DNA from 3 places in the Streptomyces sp. NPDC086549 genome. Region 1 is predicted to be linked to each of the others. Evidence: riboswitches for the same ligand, from Rfam matches in the RefSeq annotation. Region 1 holds a riboswitch; each other region holds the start of a gene.

Region 1 (9,367 bases):
CCGATCCTCGCCTCGACCGAGCAGCGCCGACAGATGGCTCAGCAGGCCCGCACGCTGGGGCGCCCCGATGCAGCCGACCGCTTGGCGGAGCTCGTGCTGACCGTGGCGGTCTGACGACCCCAGGTCATGGCAGGGCTGCCGCACAGTCCGGGCACCGCTGGATCGCGCGTCGCGAGGTGTCGCCCGGCGCCGGCTCTTCCTTCACGGCCCCGCTCACTCTGCGGCAGCAGCTCTGCCGCCAACCCGATGTTCGGGAGCCTGCATCACGATGTCGACCACGAAGGTGCGGCCCCCGATGCACACCTGGCTCCGCTGTCGGTCGAGGTCCTCGATCGCCCGTATCGATGATGTCTTTTTGATGTGTTTCTGCACATTGAATGATGGGTTCGGGTTGATCAGACTGGCAGAAGAGCGAGGGCTGAGAAAGGAGCCGCGATGTCTCTGCCTGCTGTGGGTTCACGGACTTGGCTGACCGAGGAGGACTGCGATCTCGACGCGTTCCGCGCGCTCGTGGAGCGGGACACCGACCCCGGTGACCATCCCGCGGCCGAGCGGGTGGAGCAGAACGTGCCGCTCTACGACAGTGACCGGCTCCGCGCCCTGACGGCCACCCCGGAAGGCCGTCGGAACGTGCAGGGCGAGCTGGTCCGGGCGCTGCTGGAGGGACCCGGCATCGTGGTGTTCAAGGGCGCCTTCGCGGACCCGGCCGTCGTGGACCGGGCGTCCGGGGTGTTCCGGGCGCTGATCGAGGAGGAGCGCGCCTCGGGTGCGGGGTGCGGCGACCACTTCGCCAAGCCCGGAGCCAACGACCGTGTCTGGAGCGCTCTGGACAAGGTGGCCGTGCGTGCGCCGGAGGTGTTCGCGGACTACTACGCCAACGACGTGCTGGCGCTGATCGCCGAGGCCTGGCTCGGCCCCGCCTACCAGGTGACCTCTCAGGTGAACGTGGTCAACCCGGGCGGCACCGCACAGAACGTGCACCGCGACTACCACCTCGGCTTCCTCTCCCAGGAGCGGGCCGCCGCCTACCCGGCGCATGTGCACCGTCTGTCGCCGGTGCTGACCCTCCAAGGCGCGGTGGCTCACTGCGACATGCCCGTCGAGTCCGGCCCGACGCTGTATCTGCCGCACTCGCAGAAGTTCGAGCCCGGCTATCTGGCCTGGCGGCTGCCGCGGTTCGTCGAGTACTTCGACGCCCACCACGTCCAGTTGCCGCTGGAGAAGGGCGACGCGGCCTTCTTCAACCCGGCGCTCTTCCACGCCGCCGGGCACAACCGCTCGACCGGCATCCGGCGCATGGCCAATCTGCTCCAGATCTCCGCCGCCTTCGGGCGCGCCATGGAGACGGTGAACCGCGAGGCGATGGCGAACGCGCTGTTTCCGGTGCTGCTCCGCCGCAAGGCCGAGGGCTTCTCCGAGGACTGGCTGCGGCGGGTGGTCGCCGCCACCGCCGAGGGCTACCCCTTCCCCACCGACCTCGACCTCGACCCGCCGGTCGACGGCCTCGCCCCGCTCTCCCAGGCGGACACGCTCTGGCAGGCCGTCGCGGAGGGCTGGGACCCCGAGCGGCTGCGCCGGGAGCTGGAGGCGGGCGCCGAGCGCCGCCGGACCTGACGGAGGGACGGCTCAGCCGGATCGCACCGCTCCGTCCCGACGGAAGTGATCGAAACCGTGAGCAGAGGCCGGGACTGGGTTAGCCTCGTTCTCCCAGCGAAGGCGAACTGACTTACGACGAACACCACTTCGGGAGTTCCGTGTCTGACCACCGGCCACCATCACCGGACTCCGCGGCCCGCGAAGCCGCCGCACTCCGGCAGACCGGAGCCTCACCTCTGCTGGCCGGCGACCCGGGCCGCATCGGTCCCTTCGTGCCGGTGGCGCTGCTGGGCAAGGGCGGGATGGGACGGGTCTACCTGTCACGGGCCGCCGACGGCCGTCCGGGACTTTTCGCGGTGAAGGTAATCCGGCCGGAGTACGCCGAGGACGTCAGGTTCCAGCGGCGGTTCGAACGCGAGGCATTGGTGCACTCGCGGATCGGTCCGCCGTACGCACCGAAGTTATGCGGAACCGGATGGGACGACCAACTGCTGTGGATGGCCACCGAGTACGTCCCCGGACTCGACCTGTCGGAAGCCGTACGTGAGGGCGGTGCCCTGACTCCGGCCACCGTGTGGCGGTTGGTGGCGGAGCTGGGGCGGGCGCTCGCGGCCCTGGCCGCCGCAGGGGTCGTACACCGGGATCTGAAGCCGTCCAACGTGCTGTTGTCGGTCAAGGGCGCGCATGTGATCGACTTCGGGATCTCCAAGGCCGCGGAGGCCAGCGCGATCACCGGCACCGGCAACCGGGTCGGCACTCCGGCCTACATGTCGCCGGAGTATCTGAGGACAGGCCACTGCGACACGGCATCGGACGTGTTCTCGCTGGCGAGCAGCCTGCTCTTCGCGGCCACCGGACGTGCGCCGTTCGGCGACGGTACGGGCGTCGACGTGATGCACCGGGTGGCGTTCGAGGAGCCGAATCCGGAGGTCACCGGGGCGGTCTCGGCTGCCGACCCGGAACTGGGGGCGCTGCTGGCCGCCTGCTTGGCCAAGGAGCCCGAGCGGCGCCCCACCCCGCGGGAACTGACCGACACCGCAGGGGCACATGCCGGAACAACCGGTTGGCCGGAGCCACTTGACGGCAGGGTGCTCGCCCGGCAAAGGGCGTACGAAGCGCTGCACCGCCTCCCCGTCGAGCGGGCGGCGCTCTTCCACCCCTCGGGGCGCCGGGCGGGTGCGCCGGCTCCCTCGCCCGGACGGGTGGGCTCGCCGGCCGCCCCGCCCGCGGCCGCCTCCGCCTCTGCCTCTGCCTCTGCCTCTGCCGAGAGGGCCTCGGCAGGGTCGCGTCCGGCGGCGGCCCGACCCTGGGTGCGCAGGAAGCGGGTCATGGCCGCCGCGGCGGGCACCATGCTGTGCGCCGTTGCCGCGGGCGTCCTGGTGCTGATGCGTGAGGGCGGCGGCCCCGCAACCGCCGCCTCGCCGGAGTACACCGCTTCGCAGGCCGGTACCCGGCCCGGCCGGCTGTCCGACGGCACCGCCCTGTCCGTCGCACCCGGCGTGTCGGACCGGGCGTCCGCTGCGGGCGCGTCCAGCAGACGCGCCGGCGTCACCGACGACGGCACTGCGCAGCCCGAGGACTCCCCGTCCGCCCCCGCCGGCCGACCCAGCTCCCCCACTACCCGGGCCGGCGACACCGGCTCCACCGCCACCCCGGCCCAGTCCCCCGGCACCGCATCCGCCGACCCCGGAACTCCGCCCTGGATCGCCGACTGCACGTACTACGCCGGCAACGGCCGCACCCGCCCGGGTGACAGCGGCAAGCGTGTGCTGCAGGTGCAGTGCATGCTCACCAAGCGCGGCTACGACGTGGGCAGTACCGGTGTGAACGGCGAATTCGGCTCCGCCACGGAAGCGGCGGTCCGCAGCTTCCAGAGCGCCAAGGGCGTGACTGCGGACGGCGTCGTGGCCCATGACACCTGGGTCGCTCTGCGCGCCACCGAGTGAGAACAGCGGCCGCCCCGAGCACGGCGGTATGAACCCACGGCCCGATTCACCCCTGCGGAGCACCCCGTCGTGTCCGTGCACACCAGTTCCTGGAGGGTTGCTGACACTGCGGTCATGAGCCGAGTACCTGACGAAGGCATGGTCCTGATCCCCGGCGGATCCCTCATCACCAAGACCCCGGAAGAGGGCCGTGCCCTGGCGCTCACCCTGGCCCGGCACACCATCCACAACATCCAGCCCGATCTCGACGTCCTCAAGGGCGGGCGAACGACTTATTCCACCGCCCCCGAAAGCCTCATGCACGCGGCGCAGGTCGTGGCACTCGAGTTCCAGACCATCGCCGCCGCCAACGGTTACTGGCGGGACTGACACCCCAACCGAACCACGGGAACCGCGGGGAGCACGGGCAGGCAGCGCCCGGACTCCCCGCAGAGCGGCCTCCGTCAGGGGCGGGGAGCCGCGGTCGCTCGGCTTCCGTTCGCCGGGGTGTGCGCCTGTGCCGTGTTCGACTCCGCGGCCTTGGGGAGCAGTTCGCGCTCCGCGAGCACACCGAACACGAGCCCGAAGGAGGTCCACAAGGTGGCCTGGATGGCAAGGGCCGCCAAGCGGAACTGCCACAGCAGCGTGGCCGAGAAGTCCTTCGGGACCTCGTTGATCGCAGGCAGGAAGGCGTAGGCCAGTCCAACGACCAGGACGTAGAACGCGGCCGCGGAGAGCGTGGCGTTCCAGTTGCCCAGGCGTGGCGCGAGACGTTTGCCGACGATCACGGCGGCAACCGCGAGCAACACGCTGAGCAGCATCATCAGGAAGTAGAGAGTCGTCCGCTTGCCGATGGTGTCGGGGTCGCCGACGGACGGTGGGTTCGCGGGGTACTTCAGGAACGGCACCACGTAGACGGCGACCAGACCGGCGGCCGCCAGCAGCAGCGCGCTCGCGCGCGGCCCGAAGCGACCGATGCGGCCGAGTACGAAGCAGTACGCCAGGGCGGCGATGCCGCCGAACGCGACCCCGTACACCAGGACACCGGTGGTCAGGCCACCGGTGGACTGCATGGTCCGGGAGACCGCCTCCACGCCGTGCTCGTGGGAGTGTGCCTCCTCGTAGGCGATGGCCGAGTCGACGCGCGGCTCGCCGAGGAAGTAGGCGACGACGAGTGCGAGCAGGCCCGCGGCGAGTCCCGCGAGCATGCCACGCACCAACAGATTTCTGACAGTTGCCGAGTTCATGGGCTCGTGGATTCCCTCGCCGCCGTCAGTGGCAGGGGAAGCCGAGCAGATGACGCGCGTCGTGCACCCACTCGTGCACATTGTCTCCGGACATCACGGACGTGGCGCCCTGCTCGGCGCCGACGAAGTAGAGCAGGACCAGCATGAGGATGCCGAAGAAGACCGCCCAGGGGACGATCGCGCCGATCGGCAGCTTGGCGGGCGTGACGGTGGGGGTAACGGTCGGCTGGACAGCGGACTGCGCCATGGCAGGACCTCCTGGGGAACTCGCGTCCCGTCTCGGTGGTGCAACAGGACAACGGAGCGGGTCTGACTCACCCGAACGCACCCCAGGAGTGCGAACCGGGCTTACAGTGGCGCGACCGTGCCGGACTTCCACCGGCTTCCGCGGACCGTCGTCGATATCGAAGTGACGGTACCGCGGAGCAGGGGGTGCGGCCAAGGGCGCACAACGTGGCCGGAAGTGCGCCCAGGGCCCTCTCCGCACCGTCATCTTCGGCCAGGACAGCGGTGCATGAGGATCGGAGCGGATGAATGACCAGTCGAGTGATGTTGATCTCACCGGCGCTGAACCCATCGCTCCGTCAGGCCCGCTTCGACGACGGATGCTCGCTCGACACCGCCGGCGCACTCCGCGCCCGTTCGGCCGCCGGCGCACTTCCCGCGGCCGACCGCACGCTCGTCTCCCCCACCGTCCGCTGCCGGGAGACGGCCTCGGAGCTCGGCCTCGACGCCGCGGCGTCACCCGGACTTGACGGCTTGGACCCGGGCCGATGGCGGGGCCGCACACTGGACGAAGTGGGCGCGGCCGAGCCGGAGGAGGTGGCTCGCTGGCTCACGGACCCACTGGCCGCGCCGCACGGCGGGGAGTCCGTCCACCAGTTGTGCCTGCGCATCTCGCGCTGGCTGGACGAGGCCGCGCGGTTCTCCGGCCTCACCGTGGCGGTGGTGGAACCGGAAATCGTCCGCGCCGTGACGGTGTGCGCGCTCGGCGCACCCGAGTCGGCCTTCTGGCGCGTCGACGTACCACCCCTGTCCGCAACGGAGTTCACAGGCCGCGCGGGACGCTGGAACGTGGCACTGGGCACCACGCTCGGGACGAGGTGACGCTCGTGCCCCGGCGCGGCCTCCGACTCCGCCACCGCCCACGCCTTGGGCGCCCGGCCGAGGCACGCGGACGCACACGGCGCGTGCCCGTCGCGGTCGGGTCGAGTCGAGTCCGGCGAGGAAGTCGGCGGCGGCGCGCGTTCCGGCGACACCGCTGCCCGCCAAAGCCCCGGACCTCTGCCCGCCCCCTGGGCTAGCCCAGGACGGCGGGCCTGAGCGCGTCCTCGCACCACTGGCGGAAGCCCGTAGGTGCCGACTCGGGGGTGCTCGGCTGGGCGGCGCCGTAGAAGCCCTGGTCCTTCAGGGCCTCCGTCATGTCGGCCAGGCCCTGCGCCCAGGCCTCGCTCGCGCCGAAGCGCAGCACCGTCGCCTTGTAGTCCGCGCTGCCGGTGCGGTGGAGACGCACCGGACGGTCCAGGACCTCGGAGACGACCTGGGCCATGTCCTCGGCGGACAGATCGTCGGGGCCGACGAGCGGGACGTCCTGCTGCCCGGTCCAGGAGCCGTCGAGCAGCAGCCGGGCCGCCGTGGCGGCGATGTCGCGGGTGGCACAGGTGCGCAGGACGCGGTCCTCCGCCACCGCCAGGAAGAAGACACCCGCGTCGCGGATCGATTCGGCCTGGCTCAGCAGGTTCTCCATCAGGAACGGCGGGCACAGCGCCCGGTAGTGCACGCCCGTGGCCATGATCGCCTCGTCCATGGCGAGCGAAGCCGATATCTGCCCGGCGTTCTTCGCCACTCCGCGGCCCAGGGTCGAGACGCCGACGACCCGCTCGACGCCCTGGTGCCCGATCACCTCGCACAGGGGCTCGGTGAAGTCGTGGAAGTGGCCCTCGACGCTGTCGGCCCCGGGTGTCGGGGGCACGAGCCAGAACAGGCGGTCGGCGCCCGTACATGCCTCCTTCAGGACGGCGGCGTCGGAGTGCGATCCCCGTACGACCTCGACACGCTCGCGCACCCGCGCGGAGAGCCGAGCCGGGTCACGGGCGATCACCCGGATTCCCTCCGTTCCGTCCGCGGCGTCCACGAGGTGGTCGAGGACCTGTCGGCCGATCTGGCCGGTGGGGGTGGTGACGACGATCATCAACGACTCCAGGAAAGGGGCTTGTCGGATGCCGTCGAGCCTGCTGCGTGGCGCACGCGAACTGAAGTACCGATCTGCTAGCGCTTGTTACCCTCAAAGTAATACCGACCTTGGAGGGCCCATCGGACGGCCCATCGGACGGTCCATCAGACGGCCCGGAGGGGGAGATCATGGAATCCCGCCCGCTGCGCTACTTCGTCGCGGTCGCCGAGGAGCTCAATTTCACCCGTGCCGCCGAGCGGCTGGGCATCTCACCGCCGCCCCTGTCCCGTGCGGTCCGCCAGTTGGAGACGGAGATGGGCGTCGCCCTCTTCGAGCGGAGCACCCACAGCGTGGCGCTGACCCCGGCCGGAACGGTGCTCCTCGCGGAGGCGAGGATCGCCCTGGACGCTCTGCAGGCCGCCGAACGGCGGGCCCAGCGCGCGGCGGACGCCGATCCGAAGCTGATCCTGGCCGTCAAGGCCGACGGTGACGCGGGCCTGCTGGAGCCGATCCTGGCGCGCTTCGCGTCGGAACCGGCGGCGTTACCGGTCGCCGTCCGGCTGTGCGGCTGGCATGAACACCCGCGGCTGCTGCGTCAGGGGGAAGCCGACGCGGCCCTGGTCCACGAGCCGTTCGACCGTACCGGCCTCGACTCCGAGACCCTCTTCGGCGAACCACGCGTCGCCGCCCTCGCCGCCGCCCATCCGCTCGCCGCCCGCGACCGCCTGGCCCTCGCCGACCTCGGCCTGCGCCCCGACGAGGTGCCGCGGTTCATCGAGAAGAACCGCACCGAGGGCCGCGACCTCGCCCAACTGCTCACTCTCGTCGCGCTCGGCGGCCCCACTCCCCTGCTGCCCGCCTCCGTCGCCGCTCGCTATCCGCGCCCGGGCGTCGTCTACCTGCCGGTCCCGGACGCACCGCCGTCGGTCCTTGCCATCGCCTGGCCACAGCAGTCCCGTTCGACGGCCACGGCGGCGCTCGTCCGCGCAGCGGCGGCCGTATCCGAAACCGTGCGGGGCCGGCCCGCGGCCTAGCCGACGAGCGGGCCGTACACGGCGATCCGCCCCGGTCCGGACCAGGCACGTCACCGGCCTACGCGATCTGGTCGGCCGCCCACTGGGCCCACTCGCGGCGCATGGCGTTGAAGCGCAGGCCGTACTCCAGGGCGATCCGGCCGTAGACGGAGAGGTTGTCGTCGTCCCAGTCGATGGACTCCGCGAGCTGGTTGAGATCCTCGTACGACCGCTCGGACATCTCCGTCAGCTCGGTCAGGTACGCGCGCGCCTGCTCGGGCTCCAGCACTCCGAGGAAGAAGACCCGCAGCAGCAGATCACTGCGGGTGTTGCGCTGGGGCCTGGTCTCGGTCAGCCAGTGGCGTAGTTCGGCCAGCCCCTCTTCGGCGAGGGCGTATTCCTTGCGGCCGCGTGGCCCCTCGGCCGCTACCGTGATCAGTCCGGTGGCCGCGAGCTTGGTCAGCTCCGTATAGATCTGGCTCTGCGTGGCCGGCCAGACGGTGGCCAGTGAGGTTTCGAACAGTTTCAGCAGGTCATAGCCGCTGGCGGGACGCTCCGAGAGGAGGCCCAGGAGTGCGTGTCTGAGGCTCATGCCCTGCACTCTACATTCCACTATTGACATGTCGCTACTAGACATTCTACTTTTGACATGTCAGGAGAGACACCGAGACGGGGAGATCAGACCATGTCCTACCTGCGCACGTTCCTGCCCTGGATCGTCTTCGCCGTGCTCCCCTCGGGGGACTGGCAGTGGGCAGCGCTGGCCGCGCTCGTGGTCGCCGTGGCGCTCATCGCCCAGCAGGTACGGGCCGGCACCGGATTCGACGCACTGATCATCGAGTTGGGCTCGGCGGTCTTCTTCGCCGCACTGGCCGTCATCGCCTTCGCCGACCCCCACTCGGGCGTGCACGACTACTCCGCGGCCCTCTCCTCCGGCACCCTCGCGGTCATCGCCGGCGCCTCACTGGCCATCCGCAGGCCGTTCACCCTGGGCATCGCCAAGCGCACCACCCCGCAAGAGGTCTGGAACCTCAAGCCGTTCATCCGCACCAACGTCGCCATCACCGCCGTATGGACCGCCGCGTTCACCCTGACCGCCGCCGTCCTCGCCCTCGTCGCGCACGCCGGCAACGCCCACTCCACCCCCGCCACACTCGTCCAGATCGCCGGCTTCGCCGTCCCGATGGTCTTCACCGTCCGCTACGTCGCCCACGTCCAGGCCAAGGCCAAGGCCGCGCAGGTGACCCGATGACGGCCCGCCACCTCACCGGCAACCACACCCCGGTCACCGGGCTCGGCTTCGGCCGCCCGGGGTGGAGAGGTCGACACGGTCACCCCACTGCCACCGGCTAACCCACTGCCCGCAGAAGCGTCAGCGTGCGGTCGAGCAGCAGCTCGGCCGCCGCCGCGTCG
Region 2 (9,367 bases), on a different contig from region 1:
TGACCGTCGCCGGATACGTCGACACCTCGCACGGACGTGTGACGACCACCGTCAGGCGGACGCTCGCCCATTCCTCCGCGCACCGCTGGACCGATGGTGAGACGACGGACGGACTCAACGCCACCTGGACGGACGACGAGTCCGTCACGGTCGACGGACGCGGGCCGGCCCGGACGACGCACACCCACCGGACGTACACGATGGACGGAACCACCACCCTCGGCACGGACGACCGCCTGCGCACCGTCCTGACACTGGGGGACCGGGCGGCGGTCGTGGCGACGCGCGAGGGCCGGCGCACGGCGTGGTCGAGGCTCGACGACACCTACACCGGCGATGCCACGTACACCGTGAACGTGCCCCGCGATCAGCGCCATGCGGTCGGCACGACGAGCGAGCGCTACCGGTGGTACGGCTCGGACGTCTGCTACGACCGCTCCCTGACGACCGTTCAGGGTGTGCTCACGCGGGACGACACCGGCTGCTGAACCACCTCTGTGCTCGACGCCTCTGTGCCCGACGGGCTCGTGCCTCGATCAGCAGCGCTTGACGGCTTCCCCGTCGATCAGCGTGTCCAGCAGCCCGCCGAGCATCTCGCGCTGCTCAACCGACAGCGGGGCCAGGATCTCCTCCGCGGCCGACCGGCGTGCGCGGCGCAGCTCCGTAAGTGTGCTGCGCCCGTCGTCGGTGAGCTCGATCCGTGTCACCCGGCGGTTCGTCGGGTCGGGCACCCGGCGCACCTTGCCACCCGCCTCCAGGCCGTCGACCAGCGTCGTCACCGCGCGCGGCACCACCTCCAGGCGCTCGGCGAGGTCGGCCATGCGCGGCGGCGAGCCGTAGTGCGCGAGGGTGCGCAGCAGCCGCGACTGCGCCGGGGTGATGCCCAGGTCGCGCTGGAGCAGATGGCGCTTCTGGATGCGGTGCACCCGGCGCGTGAGCCGCAGCAACTGTTCGGCGAGCAGGCCCTCGGGATCGGGGGTGGTCATGCGGGAACAATATCAGGACCGTGTGCATTGTTCATTGTGAGCATTGGTAACAATGAGCTATGCTCCGTCCGCCATCGTCGGCCGGCCTCCGTGCCGACGCCCGCACACCTCCGTAGGAGCCCATGCACCCCGACCGTGAACCCTCCTGGACGCCACCTGCCGAAGCGAAGGAACAGCCCCGGCAGGTGCGCCGCATCCTCGGACTCTTCCGCCCCTACCGCGGTCGGCTCGCGATCGTCGGCCTGCTGGTCGGCGCCTCGTCGCTCGTCTCGGTCGCCACGCCGTTCCTCCTCAAGGAGACCCTCGACGTCGCGATCCCCCAGGGCCGCACCGGCCTGCTGAGTCTGCTCGCGCTGGGCATGATCCTGAGCGCCGTCCTGACCAGCGTCTTCGGTGTGTTGCAGACGCTGATCTCCACGACCGTCGGCCAGCGCGTCATGCATGACCTGCGCACCGCCGTCTACGGCCGCCTGCAGCGCATGTCACTCGCCTTCTTCACCCGCACCCGCACCGGCGAGGTGCAGTCCCGGATAGCCAACGACATCGGCGGCATGCAGGCCACCGTCACCTCTACCGCCACCTCCCTGGTCTCCAACGTCACCAGCGTGGTCGCCACGATCATCGCGATGATCGCCCTGGACTGGCGCCTGACCGTCGTCTCGCTGCTCCTGCTGCCCGTGTTCGTCTGGATCAGCCGCCGCGTCGGCAACGAACGCAAGAAGATCACCACCGAGCGCCAGAAGCAGATGGCCGCCATGGCCGCCACGGTCACCGAGTCGCTCTCCGTCAGCGGCATCCTGCTCGGGCGCACCATGGGCCGTTCCGGCTCGCTCACGGCGTCCTTCGCCGAGGAGTCGGAGGGCCTGGTCGAACTCGAAGTGAAGTCGAACATGGCCGGCCGCTGGCGGATGGCCGTCATCACGATCGTGATGGCCGCCATGCCCGCCGTCATCTACTGGACCGCGGGCGTCGCCCTCCAGATGGGCGGCCCCCAGGTCTCGCTCGGCACCATCGTCGCCTTCGTCTCGCTCCAGCAGGGTCTGTTCCGCCCGGCCGTCAGCCTGCTGTCGACCGGCGTCCAGATCCAGACCTCGCTCGCGCTCTTCCAGCGCATCTTCGAATACCTCGACCTGCCCGTCGACATCACCGAGCGGGACCTGCCCGTCCACCTCGACACCGTCAAGGGCGAGGTCCGCTTCGAAGGCGTCGAGTTCCGCTACGACACCGACAACGACACGGTCGCCCCGGTCATCGACGGCATCGACATCGCCGTCCCGGCGGGAAGCAGCCTGGCGGTCGTCGGCTCCACCGGCGCCGGCAAGTCCACGCTCGGCTACCTCGTGCCCCGGCTGTACGACGTCACCGGCGGCCGCGTCACCCTGGACGGTGTCGATGTCCGCGACCTCGACTTCGACACCCTCGCCCGCGCGGTCGGCGTCGTCTCGCAGGAGACGTACCTCTTCCACGCGTCGGTCGCCGACAACCTCCGTTTCGCCAAGCCGGACGCCACCGACGAGGAACTGCACGCGGCGGCCGAGGCGGCCCAGATCCACGACCACATAGCCGCGCTGCCCGACGGCTACGACACGGTCGTCGGCGAGCGCGGCCACCGCTTCTCCGGGGGCGAGAAGCAGCGCCTGGCCATCGCCCGCACCATCCTGCGGGACCCGCCGGTCCTCATCCTCGACGAGGCGACCAGTGCCCTGGACACCCGTACCGAGCACGCCGTCCAGGAGGCCATCGACGCCCTGTCGGCCAACCGGACGACGCTCACCATCGCGCACCGGCTGTCCACCGTCCGGGCCGCCGACCAGATCGTGGTCCTCGACTCCGGGCGCGTGGCCGAACGGGGCACGCACGACGAACTGCTGGAGCTCGACGGGCGGTACGCGGCCCTGGTCCGCCGGGACGCGCAACTGGAACCGGCAAGATGACGATATGCCAGGTTTGGTGAGATATGCGGGTTAACGTGCCCGCATGCAGATGAACACTCCGCCACGGAGCACGATTCGACTGACGCGCCGGGGCAAGCTCGTCCTCGTCGTGACCTGCGCCGTCGTGGCCGGCACCGCCGTGGCGGTGCCGCTGCTGAACCTGACCAGCGGCGGCGACACCAAGCCCAGGACCCTGGTGATCCCGGAGGGCTGGCGCGCGAGCCAGGTCTACGACGCCGTGGACAAGGTCCTCGCCCTGCCCGCGGGCAGCACCCTGAAGTCCCTCGGCAAGGCCGGTCTCAAGCTGCCGAGCGACGCCGAGGGCAACCCGGAGGGCTACCTCTTCCCGGCGACGTATCCGGTCCGGGACAAGGCGACCCCGCAGTCGCTGCTGCAGTACATGGTCGACACGGCGAACCAGCGGTTCAACGGGGCGCCGCTCGCGGCCGGTGCGCAACGCAACGCGATGAACGTCTACCAGGCGGTCACCATCGCGAGCATCGTCCAGGCCGAGGCGGCCTCGAAGGACGACATGGGGAAGGTGGCCCGGGTCATCTTCAACCGGCTGGCGCGCGGCATGCCGCTGCAGATGGACTCCACCATCAACTACGCGCTGAACCGGAACACGCTCACGACGAGCACGGACGACACCCGTGTCGAGAGCCCCTACAACTCCTACCAGCGCATGGGCCTGCCGCCCACGCCGATCGACAACCCCGGCGAGCAGGCTATGCGCGCCACGATCAACCCGCCGCCGGGGGACTGGCTGTACTTCGTCACGGTCAAGCCGGGCGACACCCGCTTCACCGCCGACTACGCGGAGCACGAGCGCAACGTGGCCGAGTTCAACGAGCAGCAGCGGACCAGGGCCTCGCAGCAGAACCAGAGCCCGCAGCAGAGCCAGAGCCCGCAGCAGAGCGGGACTTCGCAGCAGAGCGGGAGTTCCCAGGGGGAACCGAGTCCGGCGCAGGAGCCCTGGACCCCGCGGTCCTCGACGTGACCCGACGGAAGGCCAGGCGCACGACCCGACGGGACATCACGCGGCGACCGGCTCCGTGGCCAGTAGTCGCCTGATGTCCCGTACGGCCGCGCGCCCCGCCCGGTTGGCGCCGATGGTGCTCGCCGAGGGGCCGTAGCCGACGAGGTGGATCCGCGGATCGGCGACCGCGCGGGTCTCCTCGACCCGGATCCCGCCGCCCGGCTCGCGCAGCCGCAGCGGGGCCAGATGATCGAGGGCGGCCCGGAATCCGGTCGCCCACAGGATCACGTCGGCCGCGACATGTCGCTGGTCCCGCCACTCCACCCCGTCCGGAGTCACCCGGTCGAACATCGGCAGCCGGTCCAGGACCCCGTCCCGGAGCCCCTGCCGAATCGCGTCGTTGAGCGGCAGCCCCGTGACCGAGACCACACTCCTGGGCGGGAGGCCCTGCCGCACCCGCTCCTCCACGAGCGCGACCGCGGCCCGCCCCACGTTCTCGTCGAACGGCCCCTCGCGGAAGACCGGCGGCCGCCGGGTGACCCAGGTGGTGGCGGCCGCGTACGGGGCGATCTCCAGGAGGTGCTGGGTACCGGACGCGCCCCCGCCGACGACGACCACCCGCAGTCCGGCGAACTCCTCGGGCCCCGCGTACTGTGCGGTGTGCAACTGCCGCCCGCGGAACGTCTCCTGGCCGGGACAGCGCGGCCAGAACGGCCGGTCCCAGGTGCCGGTGGCGTTGATCAGCGCCCGCGTCGACCACGTCCCGTCCGAGGTCTCCACGAGCAGCCGCCCGTCCCCTCCCTCGCGCACGGCCGTGACGTCGACGGGGCGCCGTACCCGCAGGTCGAAGGTGCGCTCGTACGTGTCGAAGTACTCGGCGATGACCTCGGCCGACGGCCGCGCCGGATCGGCGTCCGTCAGCTCCATGCCCGGCAGCGAGTGCATACCGTGGACCTTGCCGTACGTCAGCGACGACCAGCGGAACTGCCAGGCACCGCCGGGGCCCGGGGAGTGGTCGAGCACCACGAAGTCGCGGTCCGGCTCGAAACCGGTGCGCCGCAGGTGATAGGCGCTGGACAGACCGGCCTGCCCAGCGCCTATGACGACTACCTCGACCTCGCGCGTGTTGTTCACGTTTCTACGAACAGCGGGGTGATCGTGGAACTTCCCGAAGCAACATGCGGCCGAAAGCAGCCAGGAGGCGAGGCCAACAAATCCGGGCGGCTGGGTCAGGATGGTGGCATGTCAGATGCCTTCACCACACGCGTGCTCAACGTCGCCACCGGTTCCCAGGAAAGGATCGTCGACCTCACCGGCGACTGCGCGGCCTTCCTGCGCGAGACGGCGGGCGGTCGCGACGGTCTGCTGAACATCTTCGTCCCGCACGCGACCGCCGGCATCGCCGTCATCGAGACGGGTGCCGGAAGCGACGACGACCTCCTGGCCGCCCTGCACACCCTTCTCCCCGCCGACGACCGCTGGCAGCACCGCCACGGCAGCCCCGGTCACGGCCGCGACCATGTCCTTCCGGCGATCGTCCCCCCGCACGCGACCCTGCCGGTGCTGGGCGGGCGCCTGGAACTGGGGACCTGGCAGTCGGTTTGCCTGGTGGACACCAACAAGGACAATGTCAACCGTCAGGTTCGACTGAGCTTCCTGGGCTGAGCACGATCGTCCAGTTCGGGCTCACCGGTCCTACGAATGCCGACGTGGGCCCGCGCTCGAACGGCAGGACGAGCTACCGGCCTTCAGCCGGGGCGAAGAGCGGAGGAACGCGGGCCTCGATGAGGTGGGGGCCGGGTTCGGTGAGGGCCTTGGCGAGCTGGGCGGCGAAGTCCTCGGCGGTGGCGGCGCGGGAGGCGGGCACCCCCATGCCCCGGGCGAGTCCGGTGAAGTCGAGGTCAGGCCGGGACAGGTCCAGCAGGTCCCGGCGGGCTTGCCGGTTACCCGGACCGGCCGGGGCCGCGATCAGGCGTTCGTACTCCATCTCCAGGACGGAGTACGACTGGTTGGCGTAGACGACGGTGGTGACGTCCAAGCCCTCGCGGGCCATCGTCCACAGCGCCTGGAGGGTGTACATGGAGCTGCCGTCGGCCTCCAGGCACACCACCGGCCGGCCGGGGCAGGCGATCGCGGCGCCGACGGCCAGCGGCAGGCCCTGGCCGATGGCGCCGCCGGTGAGGGTCAGCCAGTCGTGGGGCGGTGCCCCGGCGGTGGCCGTGGGCAGCCACAGGCCCGAGGTGTTGGCCTCGTCCACCACGATCGCCCCCTCCGGCAGCAGCGCCCCCACGGCTGCGGCCACCGTCTCACCGGTCAGCTCGCCCGCAGGCAGCTCCGGCCGGGCCCGGGCCGCCGTGGTCGCAGTCGCGCGCGGCAGCAGCGCGGCCAGCTGGGCGAGGGCGTCCGCGGCGTCGTCGCCCGGGGCGGCCAGGGAGTGGACGTGACAGTCGCGGGGGGCGAGGAGACCGGGTGTCTCCGGGTATGCGAAGAAGGACACCGGGGACCGGGCGCCGACCAGGACCAGATGCCGTAGGCCGCGGAGCTGGGCGCTTGCGCTCTCGGGCAGGTAACCGAGCCGCTCGACGGCGGGCAGGCCCGCGCCGCGTTCCAGGTCCGGGATCCCGGCCTCGCCGGCGATCCTGAGCACGTCCGCCACCTCGGCGGTCGCGGCGGGCCGGACCAGGTATGCGGGTGTCTGCCGTACGGCGGTCAGTGACTCGTCACCGGCGTACTCAGGGGGGATCTCCGTCCCGGCCAGAACGTTTCGTGCCCCTACGGCGTCGGCCAGCAGCGCCTCGGTGTCCGCCATCGCATCTCCTTCCTCTCTCCCTCCTCGGCCCGTGTCCGCCTCCGATCCTGGCCGTGTACCCACCCCGGGGGAGGGGGTCGTCCGGCCCTCGCCCCGGGGCCATGTGGACCGGCGTGTGTTCCGAACAGGTCCTCAAAGAGCGGCACAGGTGCGGGTTCTGCCCGTTAGGCCGTGCGCTGTCCTGCATCGGCCCGGCAGGAATTCCCGGCGGGCGGCTGTCTGCCGATGGCGGGGTGTGGCAGGATGCCGGCGACGGATGCGGAGGAACTCCGGTGCGGGCCCGAGGGCCCAACTCCGGGGCGGGCCCGCCACTGTGACCGGGGAGCCGCCTCCCGCTCATGGCCACTGGCAGCCGGTGCGAGCCGGCCGCTGGGAAGGCCGGGAGCCGGCGCCGGTGCCCGCGCCGTACAGCTCGGGTACCGAGATCCGGGAGCCAGGATATTCCGGCCGTCCCGCAGCCAGGCACTGTCCGCCTAGGCGCGGCTCGTTCACGGCGGCGTGGAGAACCGCCGACAGCGGAAGGACTTCCTTCATGGTGCCCTCGTCCGGCTCCGATCCCAACCGCCGGCCTGCTGCCGATCCCACGCGTCGGCCTGCGGCCGACCCCGCCGCCGGCCTGCGGCTGGAGCGCACCCTGGCCGCGATCACCGCCGCGGACCCCGGCGCCCTCACCGCGGCCCGTGACCGCCAGGACCACCTGACCAAGCCGCCCGGCTCGCTGGGCCTGTTGGAGGAGGTGTCGGTCCAGCTCGCGGGTCTGGCGGGAAGCTGTCCGCCGCCGATGCCGGAGCCGGCTGCGGTGGCCGTCTTCGCCGCGGATCACGGTGTCCACGCCCAGGGCGTCAGCGTCTGGCCGCAGGAGGTGACGGCCCAGATGGTCGCCAACTTCCTGGCCTCCGGCGCCGCCGTGAACGCCCTGGCCGCTCAGACCGGAGCCAGGGTGGTCGTGGTGGACGTGGGCGTCGCAACTCCGGTGCCGGACTCGGATGCGGCCCCGGACAGACTGCTGCGACGCCGGGTCCGGGCGGGCACCGCGGACATGACCCGTGCCCCGGCGATGACCCGCCAGGAGGCCATCCACGCCATCGAGGTCGGCATCGGTGTCGCCGCGGACCTCGTCGACGACGGCTGCCGCTGCCTGCTCACCGGCGACATGGGCATCGCCAACACCACCGCGTCCGCGGCACTGATCGCCGCGTTCACCGGCGCGGACCCGGACGACGTCACCGGTCACGGAGCGGGAATCGACGACACGACCCGGCAGCACAAGGCGGGCGTGGTGGGCAAGGCTCTCGACCTGCACCGGCCGGACCCGCACGACCCGGTCGGCGTGGTCGCGGCGGTCGGCGGCCTGGAACACGCCGCGATCGCCGGGTTCGTGCTGGGCGCCGCAGCCCGCAGGGTCCCGGTGATCCTGGACGGGGTGATCGCCTCGTCGGCGGCCCTGGTCGCGGCGGCGCTGTCACCGGATGCCTTGGCCGCCTGTCTGGCCGGACATCGGTCGGTCGAGCCCGGGCACAGCATCGCCCTGCGTCATCTCGGACTGCATCCCCTGGTCGACCTGGGGTTGCGGCTCGGTGAGGGCACCGGCGCCCTGCTGGCCCTGCCGCTGGTACAGGCGGCCGTCCGTGCCCTGCGCGACATGGCTACGTTCGACTCCGCCGGGGTCTCGGGCGAGAACGGCTGAACCGGCCCGCCGGACTCGGGCGCCGCAGGGGGCACCGGTCCGGCCGGCCTGTTGCTGCCGGGTGGTGTGGACAAACCGATCGGCGTCCTCACCACCCGGCTCGGGCCGCTCACCAAGATCGCCGACGAGGTGCTGTGCATGGCCCTGTCGCACCGAAGAGATCCACGAGGCGCTCGACGAGGTCTGCCGTCGGCGCCGGTATCGCCCCCGGTCATGGCGCCCAATTTGGTTACGGTAGCGTAAGTTACGGCACCGTAAGTACGGGCCCCGGACCCGGCGACCATCCCTGCGAGGACCCATGAGCACACCCCGGACGAGGACCGACCTGCCCTGGCTGATCCAAGGTGGAATGGGGGTGGGGGTGTCCGGCTGGCGCCTGGCTCGTGCCGTCGCGCGTACCGGGCAGTTGGGCGTCGTCTCCGGTACCGCCCTGGACACCCTGCTGATCCGGATGCTGCAGGGCGGGGACCCCGGCGGCCACCTGAGGCGAGCCCTGGCCGCCTTTCCCGTACCGGAACTCGCCGATTCCATACAGGAGCGCTACTTCGTCGAAGGAGGGATCGGCGCCGGCGAGCGGTACGCGGCCACACCCCGGCTGACGGCCGACGAGACGTGTCCGGCCCGAGGGCTGACGGTCGTCGCCAACTTCTGCGAGGTGTGGCTCGCCAAGGAAGGCCACGATGGACCCGTCGGCGTCAACTACCTGGAGAAAGTCCAACTCGCCACGGTTCCCGCCATGTTCGGCGCGATCCTGGCCGGCGTGGACTATGTGCTGGTCGGTGCCGGTATTCCCGCCCAGATCCCGGGCATCGCGACCCGGCTCGCCCAACTGCGCCCCGTCACCGCGCGATTGGACGTCGACGGTGACGACAAGCCCGTGGAGCTGAGCTTCGATCCGGCCTCGGTGCTGTGCGGTGCGCAGCCGGGGCCCCTGCGCCGTCCCGACGTCCTGGCCATCGTCTCGCTGCCGGC
Region 3 (9,367 bases), on a different contig from region 1:
AAGCTCGTCCCTGCCAAGCACAAGGTGTCGGATCTCGCGCACCAGCACGGGGACACGATCGACAAGATCCAGCACGGTCTCGACAAGGCCGCGAAGGTCGTCGACGAGAAGACCAAGGGCAAGTACAGCGACAAGATCCACACGGGTACGGGCAAGGCCAAGGGCGCCATGGACCGGCTCGCACACAAGAGTGGCCCCGAGCAGGGCGACGGCACGACGCCGCAGTCCGAGACGCCGCCGCCGGCTTCCTGAGCGGCGTATGGATCGGCGGACGGCCGACGAGCGTGAGGGCTCCCGGCCGCCCGCCGCCCGCCTTCCGACCGCGCGGCCTATGACCAGGCGGCGACCATGTACCCCACCCCGTACGGCGCGTCCTCGTACAGCAGCGCGCCAGTGAGGCTCGCGCCCTCGGCCGCGCCCGTGAGGACCTGCCAGGGGGCACGGCCGGAGGCCTTCAGCCCCTGGGCCAGCTCGGCGTCGAGAAACTTCAGCGCCGCCAGGTCCGCCGAACCCAGCGCACGCGCGACCTCGGCGTCGAAGGGTGCCGCCCGCTCGTCCAGGTAGCCCGGCGCCTTCACCGTGCGGCACGCGCTGGCGTCGCCCATCACCAGCAGCGCCACCCGCCCGGCCTGTGCCCCGATCTCTCTTCCGGCTTCGATGCACCGCTCGGGCGCGAGCGTTTCTCCCACACCGAGACCCTCGATCGGGGCACCCGCCCAGCCGGTCCTCTCCAGCAGCCACGCGGCCACGGCGAGCGACGGCGGCAGCTCGCGCTCGGACTCCGCTCCCTGCTTCGGGCCCAGCCGTACGTCGAGGTCGACGCCGAAGCCGCGGAAGGAACCCCGGGTGCCCTGCGGATGGCGGCCGCGCCCGCTCCGCCCTGCGGGCCCGACGACCACCAGCCGGTCGGGCCGGGCGGCCGCGAGCACCCCGAGCGCGTCCGTGCACGCGAAGCGCGCCGCGTCCAGCTCGGACGCGGCACCCGCGGCGACGACGGGCACGAGGAGCGGCGGGCAGGGGCAGACTGCGGCGGCGACAAGCACGATCGGCAGCGTAACGCCGTACAGCGTCCCGGCGTCCCTCCCCGACGTGCCCTCCTGTCGGATCGGTCGCAGCCGCAGGGGCTCGTCGGATCAGTCGCAGCCGCAGGCGCTCGTCGCGGCCGGGAGCGGCGCCGGGACGCCGATCTTCGGCAGGCCGAGCATCACGCCGGCCGGCTTCGCCGCCTCCGCCGCGTTGCGCTTCTCCCACGCGTCACCCGCGCGCGTGCGGCGCACGTCGAGGACGGCCCCCTCGGCGAGGAGGTGGTGCGGGGCGGCGTAGGTGATCTCCACGGTGACCACGTCGCCGGGGCGTACTTCCTGCTCCGGCTTGGTGAAGTGGACCAGGCGGTTGTCGGCGGCGCGGCCGGAGAGGCGGTGCGTGGCACCGTCCTTGCGGCCCTCGCCCTCGGCGACCATCAGCTCAAGAGTGCGGCCGACCTGCTTCTTGTTCTCCTCCCAGGAGATCTCCTCCTGGAGGGCGACGAGGCGCTCGTAACGCGCCTGGACGACCTCCTTGGGAATCTGGTTCTCCATGGTGGCGGCCGGGGTGCCGGGGCGCTTGGAGTACTGGAAGGTGAACGCCTGCGCGAACCGCGCCTCGCGCACCACGTGCAGCGTCTGCTCGAAGTCCTCCTCGGTCTCGCCGGGGAAGCCCACGATGATGTCGGTGGTGATCGCGGCGTGCGGGATGGCGGCGCGGACCTTCTCGATGATCCCCAGGTAGCGGTCCTGGCGGTAGGAGCGTCGCATCGCCTTCAGGATGGTGTCCGAGCCGGACTGGAGCGGCATGTGGAGCTGCGGCATCACGTTCGGCGTCTCGGCCATGGCCGCGATCACGTCGTCGGTGAAGTCGCGAGGGTGCGGGGAGGTGAAACGGACCCGCTCCAGGCCCTCGATGCTCCCGCAGGCGCGCAGCAGCTTGCTGAAGGCCTCGCGGTCGCCGATGTCGGAGCCGTACGCGTTGACGTTCTGGCCGAGCAGCGTGATCTCGGAGACGCCCTCGCCGACCAGGGCCTCGATCTCGGCGAGGATGTCGCCGGTGCGGCGGTCCTTCTCCTTGCCGCGCAGCGCCGGGACGATGCAGAAGGTGCAGGTGTTGTTGCAGCCGACGGAGATCGAGACCCAGGCCGCGTACGCGCTCTCCCGGCGCGTCGGCAGCGTGGAGGGGAACGCCTCCAGCGACTCGGCGATCTCGACCTGCGCCTCTTCCTGGACGCGGGCACGCTCCAGCAGGACCGGCAGTTTGCCGATGTTGTGCGTACCGAAGACGACGTCCACCCAGGGCGCCTTCTTCACAATCGTGTCGCGGTCCTTCTGTGCCAGACAGCCGCCGACCGCGATCTGCATCCCGGGGCGCTGGGCCTTCCTCGGCGCGAGGCGGCCGAGGTTTCCGTAGAGCCGGTTATCGGCGTTCTCACGCACGGCGCAGGTGTTGAAGACCACGACGTCCGCGTCCCCGTCGGAGCCCTCGGGGGCGCGCACGTACCCGGCCTCTTCGAGCAGCCCGGACAATCGCTCGGAGTCGTGGACGTTCATCTGGCACCCGTAGGTGCGGATCTCGTAGCTCTTGGGTGCTTGAACGTCCACTGCGGGGCTCCGGTCGCTGCTGCTGGTCATGGGTCAAGGGTAGGCGCTCCCCGGGGCCCGGCTGCCGGAGACCTTGATCGGTGGCTCACGGCGCCCGGCGCCCGACGCCCGGACCGTGGCCTGCCCGGCCCCCGGACAGGTCGCTCGTTGCTCCGCGGTGAGCTGTCGGGTGGTGCTTTGCCGTGCCGGGCGAGCGGATTGGTGCCGCTGTCCGCGCTCCGGACACGTACGGTTCCGTCGTCGCCGAGGCTCGCCACCCTGTGGCCGTCGGGGCTGAAGGACACGCCTTGCGCCGTGCCGTCGTGGCCCGCAGCACCACGGGCTCGCCCGTGCCGTCGGCGCGGCGCACACATACGGCGCCGTCGGTCGAGGCGCCGGCGACCCGTCGGCCGTCAGGGCCGAAGACGACTCCCGCCTCGCGGGCGCGGGCGGTCTGGACGACGGCGAGGGAGGTCAGGACCGTCAGGGCGGCCGCCACCGCCGCGAGTCCGGTGAGAACCGCTCTCCTGCGGCGTCTGCCGACGGCCCGTTGCCGAGCGGCCTCGCACGGTCGGTGGTCGAGGGGACGCCCAGCCCCCTCTCATGTCCTGACGGGTTCAGTGCGCAGCGGGAACTGCCCGCCCCGACCCGGAGGTCGCGGGCTTCGGATGCAGCAGCCGCTCGGCCAACTCGCCGAAAAGCAGGCCGAAGCCGCCCCACAGGACGGTCTGGATGGCCGGCGCGGAGAGCCGGAACCGCCACAGCAGGGTGGCCGGGAAGTCCTTCGGCACCTCGTTGACGACCGGCAGGAAGGCGTACGCGAGGCCGGTCACGAGGACGAGGCCGGACAGCAGCAGCGCGGTCGCCCGCAGGGAGAAACGGCCCACGCGGCCGAGCGCGAAGCAGAAAGCGAGCGCGGCGATGCCGCCGAAGGCAACGCCGTAGACCAGGACGCCGGTGGCGCGACCGGCGGTGGAGCGCAGGGAGCGGAGTTCACGGGTGTGCGGCGCCCCTGGCGTCAGTGGCAGGGGAAACCGAGCAGGTGACGGGCGTCGTGGACCCACTCGTGGACGTCCGTGCCGTTGAGCACGGACGTGGCGCCCTGCTCGGCGCCGACGAAGTAGAGCAGGACCAGCATCAGGACACCGAAGAAGACCGCCCACGGAGCGATCGTCTTCAGCGGCAGCTTGGCGGGAACGACGGGGGTGGTGGCTGTCGGCTGGGCGACGGTCTGCGCCATGGCAGGGCCTCCTCTGGGAGTTCGCGTCCCATCTCGGTGGTGCACAGGACGACGGCCACGGGTCTGACTCACGAGCCGCCCAGGGCGCTCGCTCACAGTGGCGCGACCGTGCCGGACTCCCACCGGCTTCCGTCGTACCGTCGTCGATACCGGACAGACCGTATCGCGTGACGCGTGCATGTCCAAGACCGCGTCACCGGGCGTGATCTTCCTCTCCCGGTCATGGACCGACGCGGCGCCGGACCTCGGAAGCCGTCCGGCGGCGCGGCGGCGTGATGGTGTAGAGGTCGAGAATGTCCGGCAGGGGAACGACGCCGGGGCCGCCCGCGCGCACCCAGGCAGCGATGTCCTCGGTCGCGTCCGGGTCGTTGACCAGACCCAGCCAGACCGGCCGGGCTCCGGCAGCCCGGCCGGCGGCGGAGGGTTGTACGACGATGACGTTGGCCTGCTCGCACACGTCGAGGCAGGCGGAGACGCGCACGGGCACCTCGGCACGCAGACGTGCGGTCTGCGCCGCGTGATCGACGCCGGACACCTTGGGACTGCCGCAGCAGCAGTCCCTGCACACGACGACACGGCTCGGCGCCGGGTCGGCCGCCTCCGTGGCCGCCGCCTCCGTGGCCGCCGCGTCCACGGCCGCCTCCATGGCCGCCTCGTTGTCGAACGCCTCTTCCGTCGGCTTGCCGGGCACGCCGAATCACTCCCCTCCCGGGGAGATCCGCCCCGGTGTCCGTCGAGGAGGCGACCGCGTGAGTCTCCTGGCTCTCGGGTCGTCGCCCGTCCCGGCCTTCCCGCCCGTCTGGGGGCAGTGGCCTGTCGGGACTTCGCTCACCGATCACAGTGGCGGGACCGCGCCGGATTCACACCGGCTTCCTCGGACCGCCGTCGCCCTGTCACCGATCATCATTCCATCCGGGGTGCCGTCGTCATGGCACCAGTGTTCGGTCCGCGGAACCCTGGGGCCTGAGTACGGATACTCAGGCGGCATCCGGCCACCGACGCGGCCTGAAGTCGCCGTGGGTCAGGTCACGTTGGGATGCGGCCGGATTATGTGGGTCCACTGTGCGGACCATGGCATGCTCATGGCCCGTCACCGAGTTACCGGCCAGTACGACACGTCGCTCGCCGTCCGCCGGTACCTCCTTGCCACCCCCACCCTCAGGACTCACCTTGCGCAGACGCACGAGGCACACGCATGCCCTCATGCCCGCCTTCGCCGTGACCGCCCTCCTTTTCGCCGCAGGCTGCTCCTCGCCCGCGTCGCAGGCCGAGCAGCCTGCCGCCGCCCGAAGCCAGGAGACCCAGAGCCCGGACGACACCGCCACGGACGCGGCGTACCACTCGCTCACCGTCGCCGCCGCTCCCACCGCCACCGCCACCGCGGCGGCGGGTCCGGCCGGCTCGGGCAGGCCGGCGCACAAGACCACGCTCGCCATCAGTTCGTACGACAGCAGGACCCGACGGGCCGTCATCTCCCAAGGGAAGAAGTCGACTTCCCCCTCCCCGCCGGCCACGTCCCCCTCGGCCTCCTCCTCGTCCGCCTCCTCCCCCTCTCCCAGCGCCTCCGCCGCCCAGCACGAGGCCGCCGTGGGTGACGTCATCGCGAGCGCCCCGGCGCCCGGTGCCCCGGACGGTCTGCTCGCCAAGGTCACCAAGGTGATCGGCGAGACGGACAGGGGAACAGAGGTGCAGACCGAACCCGCCACGCTCAACGCCCTGCTCGGCGACGACACGGCGAAGGGCACCGTGCCCGTCGACCCGGCCTCCTTCGACGTCGACAAGCTGTTGCCCGACGTCAAGGTCTCCTGGTCCAGGGCCGGTGATGTGCACGTCGGCCCCAAGGGCGCCACGGTGCCACTGGGCAGCCTGCGGCTCGACGTCTCCGCCGAGGTGCCAACGGCCGAGGGCGCTCCGGTGTCGGCAGCGGCCTCGGTGTCCGGCTTCGTACAGGTCGCTCCGCAGGTCGACTTCAGGTACGGCGGCGAGGGCACCGACGCCGCGCCCGGCTCCGCGTACCTGGGCGTGTCCGGCGACTGGACCTCCGGCTGGGCCGTCAAGGGCCGTGCCGCCGCCTCCACCACCACGCCACTGCGGATCCCCTTCGCGAAGCTGCACGCCGACCCGGTGCTGCAGGTCGGCCCCGTCCCGGTCGTCGTCAACCTCGACCTGACCTGCTACTTCCAGATCAGCGCCGACGGCAAGGTCACCGTCGACGTGGAGCAGAGCCTCAAGGGCGACTTCAAGGCCGGCGGCACCTTCGGCGCGGGCAAGGGCTGGACGCCGGTGAGCGCCTCCGACATGACGAGCACACCGGTGCGGACCTCGGTGACCACCGCCGGGAACGTGAAGACCGCGCTCGGCGCCGAGGCCTCGGTCGGTCTCTACGGCACCGTGGGTGTCACGGCCGACCTGGCGCCGTACCTGCGCGGCGAGGCCTCCGGGACGGTGCAGGCATCGTCGGACACCACCGGAGCGAAGACCACCGGCACATGGGGCCTGTACGGCGGCGTGGACCTGTCCGGCACCCTGCGCCTGCAGTTGTCCGTCTTCGGTACCCCCGTCCTCCAGCGGAGCATTCCGCTGGGCGTGCTGCACCGTGAGTGGCAGCTGGCGGGCGACTCGCTCTGAGGCGACGTCAGGCGCCGCCGGGTATCCATCCCTGGCGGCGCAGGACGGCCGACACGTCCGGCGCCTCGTAGTGCTCGCCCTTGAGGACCTTGCCGTCGGCCCGTCGGGCGACCTGGCCGTCGGGCCCCAGCTTGCTCATGTTGGAGCGGTGGACCTCGGCGATCACCGCGTCCAGGTCGATGCCGTGGACCAGGGCCGTGCCATAGGCCACGTAGACCACGTCGGCCAGTTCGTGCGCGAGCCGGTCGAGCGGGCCGACGACCGAGACCTCGGCGACCTCCGCGGCCTCCTCGGCAAGCAGGTCCCCGCGGTGCGCGGCCAGCTCGGGGGACACCTCCGTCGGCCTGTTGCGGGTATCGAGGCCGAAGGCCAGGTGGAACTCACGGACGAGGTCGGCGGGCGAGGAGCTGGTCATGCCGCGACTCTAGCGGCCGCCACCGACAACGCCCGCCGTGAGCCCGGCGCTGGTCAGGACTCCGGACGACTGGCAGGATCGCGCGCATGTCCAAGGTGTTCCCCCGTATCGGCAGGCGCCGGGCGCTCCAGGGCGCGGCCGCCGGCTTCGTCGCCTTCGCGCTGCTGCTGTGGTGGCTGCTGCCCCTGGGCGAGGAACCGCCGGGCGGGACGATCGTCTTCAGCACCGGCACGCCCCGCGGGGTCTACCAGGAATACGGCGAGCGGCTGCGCACCGAGCTGGACAGGGACATGCCGGGGCTGACGGTGAAGCTGCTGAACAGTGCCGGTTCCCAGGAGAACGTGCGGCGGGTGGCGACCGGGAAGGCCGACTTCACCATCGCGGCGGCCGACGCGGTGGAGGCGTACGAGTACCAGCACCCCGGCGGTGCCGGGCAGCTGCGCGGTGTGGCCCGGCTGTACGACGACTACGTGCAGCTCATCGTGCCGCGCGACTCGGACGTGAGGACCGTCTCCGACCTGAAGCACAAGCGGGTGTCCATAGGGCTGCCCAACTCGGGCGTGCGGCTGATCGCCAACCGGTTGCTCAGGGCCTCGGGGATCGACCCCGAGAAGGACATCACGCCGGTGTCCGACGGCATCGACACCGGGCCCGACGGGCTGGAGCAGGGAAAGATCGACGCGTTCTTCTGGTCCGGCGGGCTGCCGACGAACGGGCTGGCGCAGCTGACCAGGACGTTCGACTTCAGGTTCGTCCCGATCGACGGTGACCTGGTCACCAAGCTCCACGCCGAGGGCGACGAAGCGCGCTACTACCGGGCCACCAACATGCCCGAGTCGGCCTACCCGTCCGTCCAGCAGGGGTCCACGGTGGCGACCATCGCGGTGTCCAACCTGCTGATGACCCGCAAGGACATGGACCCCCGGCTGACCGAGTGGGTCACCCGAACCGTCATCAAGAGCCGCGACGACATCGGCGCCCACGTCCACTCCGCCCAACTGGTCGACCTCCGCACCGCCATCTACACCGACCCGCTCACGCTGCATGAGGGGGCGCGGCGGTACTACCGGTCGGTGAAGCCGTGACTCGACGAAGCCGTAGCTCTGTGAAGCCGTAGCCCGGTGAAGCCGTAGCTCAGTGAGGCCGTGACTCCGCCCTCGGCCGACGACCCGTCACCCGTCCTACGCCGCCGAGCCGCTCCTGGGCACCGTCACCGTCACCCGCAGGCCGTGCGGGTCGTGGTGCTCACAGTCGAGGGAACCGCCGCCCGCCGCCAGGAGGGTGCGGGTGATGGAGAGGCCGAGACCGGAGCCCTTCACGTTCTGGTGGCGGCCGCTGCGCCAGAACCGGTCGCCGACGCGGGCGAGTTCCTCGTCGGTGAGGCCGGGACCGGTGTCGGTGACCACGACCGTCGAGATCTCGCCGTTGGAGGCGACGGTCACCGTGACAGTGCCGTCCTCCGGTGTGAACTTCACCGCGTTGTCGATCACCGCGTCCAGCGCGCTGGAGAGCGTGATCGGGTCGGCCCAGGCGGTGGTCGGCGGGCAGTCGCCGGTCAGCCGCACCCCCTTGGCCTCGGCCGCCGGCGACCATGCCGCCAGCCGCTCGGCGGCCAGCCGGCCGATGTCCGTCAGCCGCAGGTCCGCCTCGGCGTGCTCGGCCAGCGCCAGGTCGAGCAGGTCGTCCAGGACCTGCGCGAGGCGCTTGCCCTCGGTGCGGACCGAGGCGATCTCCTCGTTGCCCTCGGGCAGTTCGAGGGCGAGCAGTTCGATGCGCAGCAGCAGCGCCGAGAGCGGGTTGCGCAGCTGGTGCGAGGCGTCGGCGACGAAGGCGCGCTGCTGCTCCAGCACGTCCTCGACGTTGTCCGCCATCTCGTTGAACGACCGGGCCAGCCTGCGGAGTTCCGGCGGTCCGCCGGCCACCGCGACCCGGGACTTCAGCCGCCCGGTGGCGATGTCGTGGGTGGTGGCGTCGAGGACGCGCACGGGCCTGAGCACCCACCCGGTCAGCCGGAGCGCCGCGCCCACGGCCAGCAGCATCGCGGCGATCTCACCGGCCCCGATGAGCACCCAGCCGCGCAGCGTCCGCGAACGCATCGGCCCGGTGGGCGAGTCGGTGACCACGACCGCCACGACGTCGCCGTCCCGGATCACCGGCGACGCGACGATCAGGCGGCTGTGCTGCCAGGGCCACACCTGCTCGGGGTCATGGCTGCGCCGGCTGAGCAGCGCCTCGCCGAACGCCTCCCGCAACTCGCCGCTCGGGGGCAGGAACCAGTCGTACGGCGCGTTGGCCATCGCCGCGCCGTTGCGGTAGAAGACGCCCGCGCGGATGCCGTAGACCCCGTAGTAGCTGGTGAGCTCGCGGCGCAGCGTCTCCTTGCGCTCGTCCTCGGTCGTCAGCGGTGAGCCGGTGGGCCCGTCGGTGACGAACTGGGCGAGTGCCGCGAAGCGCGCCGTGTCGTCGATCCGGTCG

The links. A riboswitch is a leader RNA that binds a small molecule or an ion and turns the genes downstream of it on or off. The one in region 1 is predicted to bind cobalamin.
Region 2: another riboswitch for cobalamin. It lies ahead of cobT (nicotinate-nucleotide--dimethylbenzimidazole phosphoribosyltransferase); the one in region 1 lies ahead of ACIPSA_RS25445 (CbtB domain-containing protein).
Region 3: another riboswitch for cobalamin. It lies ahead of ACIPSA_RS40370 (CbtB-domain containing protein); the one in region 1 lies ahead of ACIPSA_RS25445 (CbtB domain-containing protein).

The regions. Positions count from the first base shown of each region.
Region 1 covers NZ_JBIVBS010000008.1:175,869-185,235, forward strand. The annotation lists gene ACIPSA_RS25420 (UDP-N-acetylglucosamine--N-acetylmuramyl-(pentapeptide) pyrophosphoryl-undecaprenol N-acetylglucosamine transferase) at 1-114, shown strand, start outside; gene ACIPSA_RS25425 (phytanoyl-CoA dioxygenase family protein) at 436-1,614, shown strand; gene ACIPSA_RS25430 (protein kinase) at 1,755-3,542, shown strand; gene ACIPSA_RS25435 (hexameric tyrosine-coordinated heme protein) at 3,657-3,911, shown strand; gene ACIPSA_RS25440 (CbtA family protein) at 3,986-4,768, opposite strand; gene ACIPSA_RS25445 (CbtB domain-containing protein) at 4,794-5,015, opposite strand; cobalamin riboswitch at 5,053-5,206, opposite strand; gene ACIPSA_RS25450 (histidine phosphatase family protein) at 5,303-5,875, shown strand; gene ACIPSA_RS25455 (NAD(P)H-binding protein) at 6,069-6,959, opposite strand; gene ACIPSA_RS25460 (LysR family transcriptional regulator) at 7,130-7,975, shown strand; gene ACIPSA_RS25465 (PadR family transcriptional regulator) at 8,034-8,546, opposite strand; gene ACIPSA_RS25470 (hypothetical protein) at 8,640-9,206, shown strand; gene ACIPSA_RS25475 (dienelactone hydrolase family protein) at 9,304-9,367, opposite strand, start outside.
Region 2 covers NZ_JBIVBS010000012.1:9,042-18,408, reverse strand. The annotation lists gene ACIPSA_RS31830 (peptide-N4-asparagine amidase) at 1-488, shown strand, start outside; gene ACIPSA_RS31825 (MarR family winged helix-turn-helix transcriptional regulator) at 537-986, opposite strand; gene ACIPSA_RS31820 (ABC transporter ATP-binding protein) at 1,109-2,920, shown strand; gene mltG (endolytic transglycosylase MltG) at 2,964-3,920, shown strand; gene ACIPSA_RS31810 (NAD(P)-binding domain-containing protein) at 3,957-5,033, opposite strand; gene ACIPSA_RS31805 (YjbQ family protein) at 5,142-5,564, shown strand; gene ACIPSA_RS31800 (acetolactate synthase large subunit) at 5,638-6,708, opposite strand; cobalamin riboswitch at 6,970-7,152, shown strand; gene cobT (nicotinate-nucleotide--dimethylbenzimidazole phosphoribosyltransferase) at 7,241-8,395, shown strand; gene ACIPSA_RS31790 (nitronate monooxygenase) at 8,694-9,367, shown strand, end outside.
Region 3 covers NZ_JBIVBS010000018.1:44,213-53,579, reverse strand. The annotation lists gene ACIPSA_RS40390 (antitoxin) at 1-252, shown strand, start outside; gene ACIPSA_RS40385 (class III extradiol dioxygenase subunit B-like domain-containing protein) at 330-1,043, opposite strand; gene miaB (tRNA (N6-isopentenyl adenosine(37)-C2)-methylthiotransferase MiaB) at 1,134-2,660, opposite strand; gene ACIPSA_RS40375 (CbtA family protein) at 3,227-3,637, opposite strand; gene ACIPSA_RS40370 (CbtB-domain containing protein) at 3,628-3,849, opposite strand; cobalamin riboswitch at 3,886-4,026, opposite strand; gene ACIPSA_RS40365 ((2Fe-2S) ferredoxin domain-containing protein) at 4,070-4,495, opposite strand; cobalamin riboswitch at 4,601-4,725, opposite strand; gene ACIPSA_RS40360 (hypothetical protein) at 5,053-6,477, shown strand; gene ACIPSA_RS40355 (hypothetical protein) at 6,485-6,892, opposite strand; gene ACIPSA_RS40350 (TAXI family TRAP transporter solute-binding subunit) at 6,979-7,977, shown strand; gene ACIPSA_RS40345 (sensor histidine kinase) at 8,074-9,367, opposite strand, start outside.